Archangium primigenium: one gene and its partner. The protein of the gene in region 1 interacts with the protein of each later gene in a pairwise test. Links are inferred from orthologs where the notes say so. Each region holds a gene or a part of one and is shown in the gene's direction. Other genes may lie near its edges.

The links. The genes of interacting proteins can lie anywhere in the genome.
Region 2: the proteins of I3V78_RS06575 (region 1) and I3V78_RS24780 interact in binary tests that used the Escherichia coli proteins (3 or more experiments, as listed by UniProt). The link is inferred for Archangium primigenium from one-to-one orthologs.

The regions. Positions count from the first base shown.
Region 1 is NZ_JADWYI010000001.1:1,517,340-1,521,805, reverse strand. The notes cover bases 872-3,694. They hold I3V78_RS06575 (lipid kinase), read left to right. Parts: upstream 872-1,678; coding sequence 1,679-2,710; downstream 2,711-3,694. Other genes in these bases: hrcA (heat-inducible transcriptional repressor HrcA), read right to left, coding at 2,717-3,694; I3V78_RS06580 (HAD family hydrolase), read left to right, coding at 957-1,667; I3V78_RS06585 (hypothetical protein), read left to right, coding at 872-885. In the rest of the region: I3V78_RS06590 (hypothetical protein), read left to right, coding at 1-23; more of I3V78_RS06585, read left to right, coding at 115-871; more of hrcA, read right to left, coding at 3,695-3,748; drug/metabolite exporter YedA, read left to right, coding at 3,984-4,466. UniProt on the Escherichia coli protein: In vitro phosphorylates phosphatidylglycerol but not diacylglycerol; the in vivo substrate is unknown.
Region 2 is NZ_JADWYI010000001.1:6,041,468-6,045,652, forward strand. Bases 440-3,433 are described here. They hold I3V78_RS24780 (citrate synthase), read left to right. Parts: upstream 440-1,282; coding sequence 1,283-2,584; downstream 2,585-3,433. Other genes in these bases: I3V78_RS24775 (3-phosphoshikimate 1-carboxyvinyltransferase), read left to right, coding at 440-1,195; I3V78_RS24785 (hypothetical protein), read left to right, coding at 2,749-3,096; I3V78_RS24790 (bifunctional nuclease domain-containing protein), read left to right, coding at 3,216-3,433. In the rest of the region: more of I3V78_RS24775, read left to right, coding at 1-439; more of I3V78_RS24790, read left to right, coding at 3,434-3,956; pyk (pyruvate kinase), read left to right, coding at 4,160-4,185.

The DNA.
Region 1 (4,466 bases):
CCACCGGCGTGGCGGTGAAGTAGTCGTCCCCTCCACTTCCCGTGGAGTCCCGAGGGCCCCCTGGCGACAGCGGGGCCTTCGTCGTTTCCAGCCCCCTCGCTCCCCCCGAGTCCCATGCGCCCTCGTGCCCTGCTCCCGCTGTCGCTCGTGCTGCTCACCGGCTGTCCCAAGGGCGAGGATCCCGCCGCCCTGCTCGCGGGCGCCCGGCAGCGCCTGGCGGCGCGGGACACCCGGCTCACCAGCTACGTGCTGGAGGGCAGCGCCCAGGAGGGAGAGCAGACGATGCGCTTCCAGTTCGCCTGGCGCGCCCCCCAGAAGATGCTGGGCACGCTCGGCGCCCCGCTCCAGCGCACCTGGGCCTGGGACGGCACGCGCCTGGTCGAGCGCGATGACGCGGCGCGCGCCTTCTACACCTACCAGGACGACCTCACCCCGGAGCGGCGCGTGGGCGCGCTCACGGCGCTCTTCAACCCCTTCGCGCCCGAGGGCTTCCGCGCCCCGCTGCTGCCCGGGGAGGGCGTGAGCGCCCGCCGCGCCACCCACGCGCTCGCCCCCGAGGCGGTGGAGCTCACGGTGCGCCCCCCGGGCAGCGACGTGGAGGTGACGTACGTGCTGCGCTGGCCCGCCATGGACTTCCTCGCCAAGCGCATGCGCAGCGGCGCGGACACCTCCGAGGTGCGCGTGGAAGCCGAGCACTGCGAGGCCGCCCTGTCGCTGTGTGTCCCCCGCACGCTGACGCAGTGGGCCGGGGGCCAGCGCGTGGCCCAGACGGTGCTCACCCGCACGGAGCTCAACCCCGCGCTGCCCGCGGAGACCTTCACCCTCACGCCGCCCGCGGGCTACACCGTTGGACAGAAGACATTCGCGGGGGAGCAGACGCCCTAGCGAGCCCTTCCGGGTTGAAGCCCGCCCGGACCGTCCACACCTTGGGAAGGAAGGAGTGCGACGGTATGGCGCTGGTTCAGAACGTCATCTTCGATGTGGACGGCACGTTGGTGGACTCCGTGGACGAGCACGCCGAGGCCTGGCGGCGCGCGTTCCTGGAGTTCGGCCGGGATGTGCCCTTCGCCCATGTGCGCAGCCAGATTGGCAAGGGCGCGGATCAACTGCTGCCCGTCTTCTTCACCGAGGACGAGCTGGAGAAGTTCGGCCAGGAGCTGGAGGACTACCGCTCCGCGCTCTTCCAGCGGGAGTTCATGCCCAAGCTGCGCCCCTTCCCGGAGGTGCGCGAGCTGTTCCAGCGCCTGCGCGCGGACGGCATGCGGGTCGCCGTGGCCTCCTCCTGCAAGGACGAGGAGCTGGAGCGCTACCTGCGCCTGTGCCGCATCGAGGGCATGACCGACGGCGAGACCACCAAGGACGACGCCGCCAAGAGCAAGCCCCACCCGGACATCTTCAGCGCGGCCCTGGAGCGGCTCGGCCGCCCGCAGCCGCACACCGTGGTCGTCGTGGGGGACACGCCCTATGACGCCCTGGCGGCCGGCAAGCTCGGCATCATGAGCGTGGGCGTGCGCTGCGGCGGCTTCCCCGAGGACGACCTGCGCACGGCCGGCTGCCGCGCCATCTACCAGGACCCCTCCCAGCTCCTGGCCCAGTACGAGTCCGCGCCCGACACCTGGCCCTGGACGGCCGAGTCGCTCACCTCCAAGGACGACGAGTCGCGCTGAGGGCGGCGGCCATGAATCCCGAACCCATCTCCGACATCGCGCTCCGGGCCACCCCGGAGCGCATCGCCCTCGACGAGGGCCCGGCCCTGGTGCTCATCAACCCCAACTCGCGCATGGGCGCCGAGGCGCTGCCCGCCACGCGCGAGGCGCTCGCCAACCGCGGCATCCCCGTGCTGGAGAGCCACGCCGTCACCGACCCTGAGCACATGGACCGGCTCATCCTCCAGGCGCTCGAGGGTGGCGTGCGGCGCTTCATCCTCGGCGGCGGGGACGGCACGCTCAACCACGCCATCAAGCACCTGCTCGGCCGGGACGTGTCCCTGGGCGTGCTGCCCCTGGGCACGGGCAACGACTTCGCGCGCTCGCTCGGCATCGCGCCCACGCTGGAGGCCGCCTGCGACGCCATCGCCGAGGGCCGCACCGTGCACGTGGACGTGGGGCTCGCCAACGGCCGGCCCTTCCTCAACGCGGTGAGCCTGGGCCTGGCCTCCGCCATCGCCCGCCGCCTCACCCCCGAGCTCAAGCGCCGCGTGGGCAAGCTCGCCTACCCCGTGGCCGCCTTCGCCGAGCTGTGGGAGCACCAGCCCTTCCGCGTGCGCCTGGAGACCGAGCACGAGACGCTGGAGGTGGACGTGCTGCAGCTCGTGGTGGGCAATGGCCGCTACCACGGCGCGGGCAACATGGTGACGCCGGACGCCACGCTGGATGACCAGCTCTTGGACGCCTACACCATCGTCGCCCCCTCGCACGAGTCCGGCCGCGAGGGCACGGGCCTGGGCCACATGCAGGACCTGTCCACGCTCGCGCGCGTGGCGCTCACGCTGCGCTCGGGCGAGCACCTGAGCCACCCGGCCGTCAAGGCGGTGAGCGGCACGCGCATCCGCGTGGACGCCACCCCGCCCCAGGACGTCAACGCGGACGGGGAGATGATCGGCCAGACGCCCGTGCGCTTCGAGCTGCTGCCCGGCGCCCTGCGCGTCTACGCGCCCCTGCGCCAGGCCGAGCCCGAGACGCCCGAGGAGCCCCAGGCCGAGAGCGCCTGAGCCGGGCTAGACCTTGTCGAGCGCCAGGGAGAGGGCCTGCGCGGTGAAGCTCACCAGCGGGATGATGCGCTGGTAGTTCATGCGCGTGGGCCCGATGACGCCCACCGTGCCCAGCACCTGCTCGCGGCTGCCGTAGGGGCTGGCGATGACCGTCACGTCCCCGGCCGAGGAGAAGTCGCTCTCGGTGCCGATGAAGATCTGCATCTCGCGCGCGCGCTGCACCCGGTCCAGCAGGGACAGGAGCTTGTTCTTCTCGCCCAGCGTCTTGAAGAGCGCGCGCATGCGCTCCACGTCGGCGAACTCGGGCTGCTCGAAGAACGAGCCCGTGCCCTCGATGAGCACGCGCTCGCCCGTCTGCAGATCCGTGGCCGCCGCGCCCAGCTTGAGCGCCTTGGACGTGAGCGCGTTGTAGAGCGCCTGCTCCTGGTCCAGCTCGTTGCGGATGCGCTCGCGCGCTTCCTCGAGCGTCACCTCGTGCAACAGCTCGGACAGGTAGTTGCTCGCCTTGAGCAGCTCGTCCGAGGTGATGGGGAAGTCCACGGACAGGAGCTTGTTCTGCACCTGGCCGCTCTGCCCCACGAGGATGGCGAGCACCCGGTCCTCGCGCAGCCGCACGAACTCGATCCGGTGGAACACGGCGGCGTCGGGCCGCGGCGGGACGACCACGCCCGCGTGGCGGCTGAGCGCGTGGAGCAGGCGCGACGCCTCGCCGAGCAGCTCGTCCAGGCCCGCCTCGTGCGTGAGCCCCGCGTGGATGAGCTCCCGGTCCCTCGGCCCCGGGTCCTTGAGCCGCACCAGCGTGTCCACGTAGAAGCGGTAGCCGCGATCCGTGGGCACCCGGCCCGCGGACGTGTGCGGCTTCTCCAGGAAGCCCAGCTCCTCCAGGTCCGCCAGCACGTTGCGCAGCGTGGCGGAGGAGACATCGAACTCGGGCTTGCGCGCCAGGTGGTGGCTGCCCACCGGGCCGCCCGTGGAGATGTACTCCTGCACGACCGCGCGGAGCACTTCCTTCTCTCGCTCTCCCAGCTCCTCGGACATCCGGCCTCACGCTCCGCCGATGGACTTGGCACCGGCGGGGGCGCCGAGAATCCATGGGAGCTGAAATTCTAAAAAGTCGGCGCGGAGGGTTCAATCCCCTCCACCCCGAGGGACGGGGCGCGCGACGCATCCGAGACGCTCACCCCTCGCTCGCACGCCCCCTGACCCTGGCGCGCCGGGTACGCCCACGACGCACATCGCGGGGCGGAGACGGGGACGCTAAAAGCCCGCCGCCTTGTCTCCTTCGATTTCGTCCTCGACGCCCGCCGCGGCGCCGTCCGTGGGCCTCTCCGCGCCCGAGCGCGGCCGCGCCCCCCTGCTCTTCTCCCTCTTCGCGCTGTACATCATTTGGGGCTCCACCTACCTGGCCATCCGCTTCGCGCTGGAGGGGGGTTTTCCCCCGTTGCGCATGGCGGGGGCGCGCTACGGGCTGGCGGGGGCGGTGCTGTACGTCGTGCTGCGCCTGCGCGGCGCGCCCCACCCGAGCGCCCGGCAGTGGCTGGGCGGGGGGGTGCTGGGGCTGCTCCTCTTGGTGCTGGGCAACGGCTCGGTGGTGGTGGCGCAGCAGTGGGTGTCCTCGGGGCTCGTGGCGCTGGCGGTGGGCAGCATGCCGCTGTGGGCGGCGCTCTTCGGGGGGCTCTTCGGCCAGTGGCCGGGGCGCTCGGAGCGCTGGGGGCTGGTGCTGGGCTTCTGTGGCCTGGGGCTGCTCAACGTGGGC
Region 2 (4,185 bases), 4.5 Mb from region 1 along the record:
GTCGGACGCCCAGCGGGCGCTGGTGCTCGCCCACCTCACGGGCGCCTGGCCCCTGTCGGACATCCAGGACGAGCCCGAGGAGTTCCTCCCCGCGGACGTGCGGGTGCTGCGCCGGGGCATCGAGGCCCTGCGCCTGCCCCCCGGCCCCGTGCGGGACGTGGACTGCGCGGACGGAGGGGCCCCCTTCCGCATCCTCGTCACCCAGGCCGCGGTGACGCCCGGCGCCCGTGTGCGCCTCACCGGCACGCCCCGCCTGGGCGAGCGCCCGCATGGGCCGCTCTTCGACAGCCTGCGCGAGGCCCTGGGGCCCGCCGGGCTCTCCCTCACCCAAGGAGCGCCCTGGCCCGTGGAGCTCACCGCGCCCACGTCCACCGGCGAGCCCGTCTTCCGGGTCCCCGGGGCCCAGAGCAGCCAGTACGCCTCCAGCCTGCTGCTCGGCTGCGCGGCGCTCTTCTTGCGCGAGCGCCGGCCGTGGCGCGTGGAGATCCTCGGGGCCCTCACCAGCGCGGGCTACCTGGAGCTCACCGTGTCCTGGCTGCGCCGCTTCGGCTTCACGGTGCACCAGACCGAGGGCCGCTACGAAGTGGCCGCGTACCAGGCCCCCGAGCGCGCGCCGGCGATGCCCGGGGACTGGTCCTCGCTGGGCTACCTCCTGCTCATCGCCTGGCACACGGGCGGCAGCGTGGAGCGGGCGGACCTGGCCAGCGCCCACCCGGACCAGGCCCTGGTGCGCATCGTCGAGCAGGTGGGGCTCCAGTCCCAGGTGGGCCTGGGCAACACCCTGCGCCTGACGGGCCAGGCCCGGGGCGGGCTCGTGGCCTCCGGCACCGAGTGTCCGGACCTGCTGCCCACCCTGGCCGCGCTCGCCTGCGTGCTGCCCGCGCCCTCCACCCTCCACGACGTGAGCATCCTGCGGCTCAAGGAGAGCGACCGGCTGGAGGGCATCCGCACACTGGTGGACGCTTTTGGCGGCCGGACGGTCCTGGAGGGCGAGGCCCTCACGGTCCACCCGCCCGCCACCCGCCCCGCGCGCTTCGCCATGGACAGCCGGGGCGATCACCGCCTGGCCATGGTCTCCGCCACCCTCTCGGTGCTCTCGGGCGTGCCCCTGGCGCTCACCGGCCCCGAGTGCGTGGAAAAGAGTTTTCCCGGCTTCTGGCGCCAGTTGGAGCGCACCGGGGTCCGCCTCTCCTGACCCGAGTGTGCCCGGAGGGAGACGCGGCCCCACCGGGTGAGGTGCTTTTTTGTTGAAAGCGCTCCGCCGCCTATGAAAAGTCCCTGCATGCCCAAGGACACGCTGACCATCACGGACAACCGTACGGGGAAGACGTACGAGGTCCCCATCGAGAACGGTTGTATTCGGACCAACAGCCTGCGGCAGATCAAGACCTCGGACGAGGACTTCGGTCTGATGGGGTATGACCCCGCGTTCCTCAACACGGCCAACTGCAAGAGCGCCATCACCTTCATCGACGGTGACAAGGGCATCCTGGAGTACCGGGGCTACCCCATCGAGCAGCTCGCGGAGCGCTCCTCGTTCCTCGAGGTGTCCTACCTGCTGCTCAACGGCGAGCTGCCCACCGAGAAGCAGCTCGAGGAGTTCCGCTACCTCGTCACGCACCACACCTACGTGCACGAGAACATCAAGACGTTCATGGACGGGTTCCGCTACGACGCGCACCCCATGTCCATGCTGTCCTCCACGGTGGCCGCGCTCTCGGGCTTCTACCCCGACGCCAAGCACACCAAGGACGAGCGCAGCCGCCGCATCCAGATGACGCGGCTCATCGCCAAGATGCCCACGCTGGCCGCCTTCTCCTACCGCCACAGCATGGGCCTGCCCTACGTCTACCCGGACAACGACCTGTCCTACGTGGGCAACTTCCTGGCCATGGTCCGCAAGATCGGCACCACGACCTACAAGGTGCACCCCACGCTGGAGAAGGCGCTCGACGTGCTCTTCATCCTGCACGCCGACCACGAGCAGAACTGCTCCACCACGTCCGTGCGCACCGTGGGCTCCTCCGAGGTGGATCCCTTCTCGGCCGTCGCCTCCGGCGTCTCCGCGCTCTACGGCCCGCTGCACGGCGGCGCCAACGAGGCCGTGCTGCGCATGCTGCGCGAGATCGGCCACGTCTCCAAGGTGCCCGAGTTCATCAAGCAGGTGAAGGGCGGCGAGGGCGGCTCCAAGCTCATGGGCTTCGGCCACCGCGTCTACAAGTCCTACGATCCGCGCGCCAAGGTCATCAAGCGCGTGGCCGACGAGGTCTTCGAGATCACCGGCAAGAACCCCCTGCTGGAGATCGCCGTGGAGCTCGAGCGCATCGCGCTGCAGGACGAGTACTTCGTCAAGCGCAAGCTCTACCCCAACGTCGACTTCTACTCGGGCCTCATCTACGAGGCCATGGGCTTCCCCGTGGAGATGTTCCCCGTGCTCTTCGCCATTCCGCGCACCGTGGGTTGGGTGACGCAGTGGGAGGAGATGGTGAAGGACTCCGAGCAGAAGATCGCCCGTCCGCGGCAGGTGTACACGGGCTCCAAGCGCCGCGAGTACGTGCCCATGGGCGAGCGCAACCAGAAGTAGCTTCCGCGCCGTACTGAAGTCCCCGGGAGGGCCGTGGGAAGGGAGCCTGTGAGGGCGTCCTTCCCCGGCCCTCTCGGCGTTTCGCGCACTGGACGAGAAACCCCGCCGCCTCGCGCGTCGCCCGTTGACAGGCACCGGAGCCGTGGATATTCCGCGCCTCGAACATGTCGATCGATTTCACCTGCCAGAAGTGCGAGGCCAGCTTCGAGCTGGAGATCCAGGATCTCATCGAGGGGACGGAGAAGATTGTCTGCCCCCACTGCGATGCGAAGGCGCCGAGCAACCTCTCGGAGGACTTCGTCGCGGCGCTCACGGAGATGCGCGCGCAGATCGCCTCGCTCGGCAAGAAGTTCGCCGTCTCGGTCACCTTGGAGCACGAGGAGCTGGACGACGACGCGGATGAGGAGTCGGACGAGGAGTCCGAGGACGACGACGAGGAGCTCGACTTCGACGAGGACGAAGACGAGGAGTCCGACGAGGAGGATTACGACGAGGACGAGACCGAGCGCTGACGCTCGCTTGTCTACCCCCCGCTCGCCGGGCGGAGCGCGCACGGGGGCCGTGAGCCCGGAGGGCAGGCAGGCGTGAGCGCCGCCCTCCCGGACCCCTCACACATGCACACGTTTGTGAGGTGAAAACGCCCATTCCCGCCGCCACCTTCCTCGTAGGTCCGCTGTCCGTCGCGCTGCTTGCCGTGGGCGCCCTGCTGCTGCCGGGCCTCAGCCCCGTGGCGGCGCCGGAAGCCCTGGCCGCGACCGCGGTCGCCGCGGACACCCCGGTGTGCACCCCGGGCGAGGGGGGCAACGCCGCGTGCCGGGAGCTGGTGGAGCTGGAAGTCCGGGACGTCATTCCGCTCGTCGAGGCCAAGACGCACGCGGTGGTGCTCAGCACCTCGGACGGCAAGATGGTGCTGCCCATCTTCGTGGACGAGTCCGCCGCGGTGGCCATCGCCTTCCGCCTCGCCCACCTGCGCTCGCCCCAGCCCCTGTCGCAGGATCTGCTCGGCTCGATGGTGACGGAGCTGGGCGCCAAGGTGACCGAGGTGCGCATCGACGACCTGCGCGATGACGTCTACGTCGGCCGCATCTTCCTCACCCAGGGCAAGAAGCAGATGACCCTCAACGCCCGGCCCTCGGACTCCATCGCCATGGCGCTGGATGGACAGGCGCGCATCCGCGTGACGCGCAAGGTGCTGGACGCCGCGGGCATCACCCGCGAGGAGATCGACTCCCTGCGCGGCGGCGACGGCCCGGGTGTGGGCGGCGGTGGCGACGCGGATCTGGAGCCCTCACGGGTGCCCTCGCCGCACGGCCAGAAGACGTCGCCGGGGTTGAACCTGATGCCGGATCGCACGGGCGAAATCCGGCTCTAGTCCTCACGGCGGTACCACAGCGAAAGCCCGGCCCCCCCTCCCGGAGTGCCGGGCTTTCTCGCAACGATCGCGGGCGGAAAACCCCACGAAATTGCAACGAAAAGCCACTCGCCGGCGCCGTTGCTCTCGCCCGCGTGCGCCGCCAAGTATTCCCGAGGCCGGGAAACTGTCAAGGTGCCCCCCCGCTCCTAGGATGGGCATCCATGCGCAAGGCGAAAATCGTTTGCAC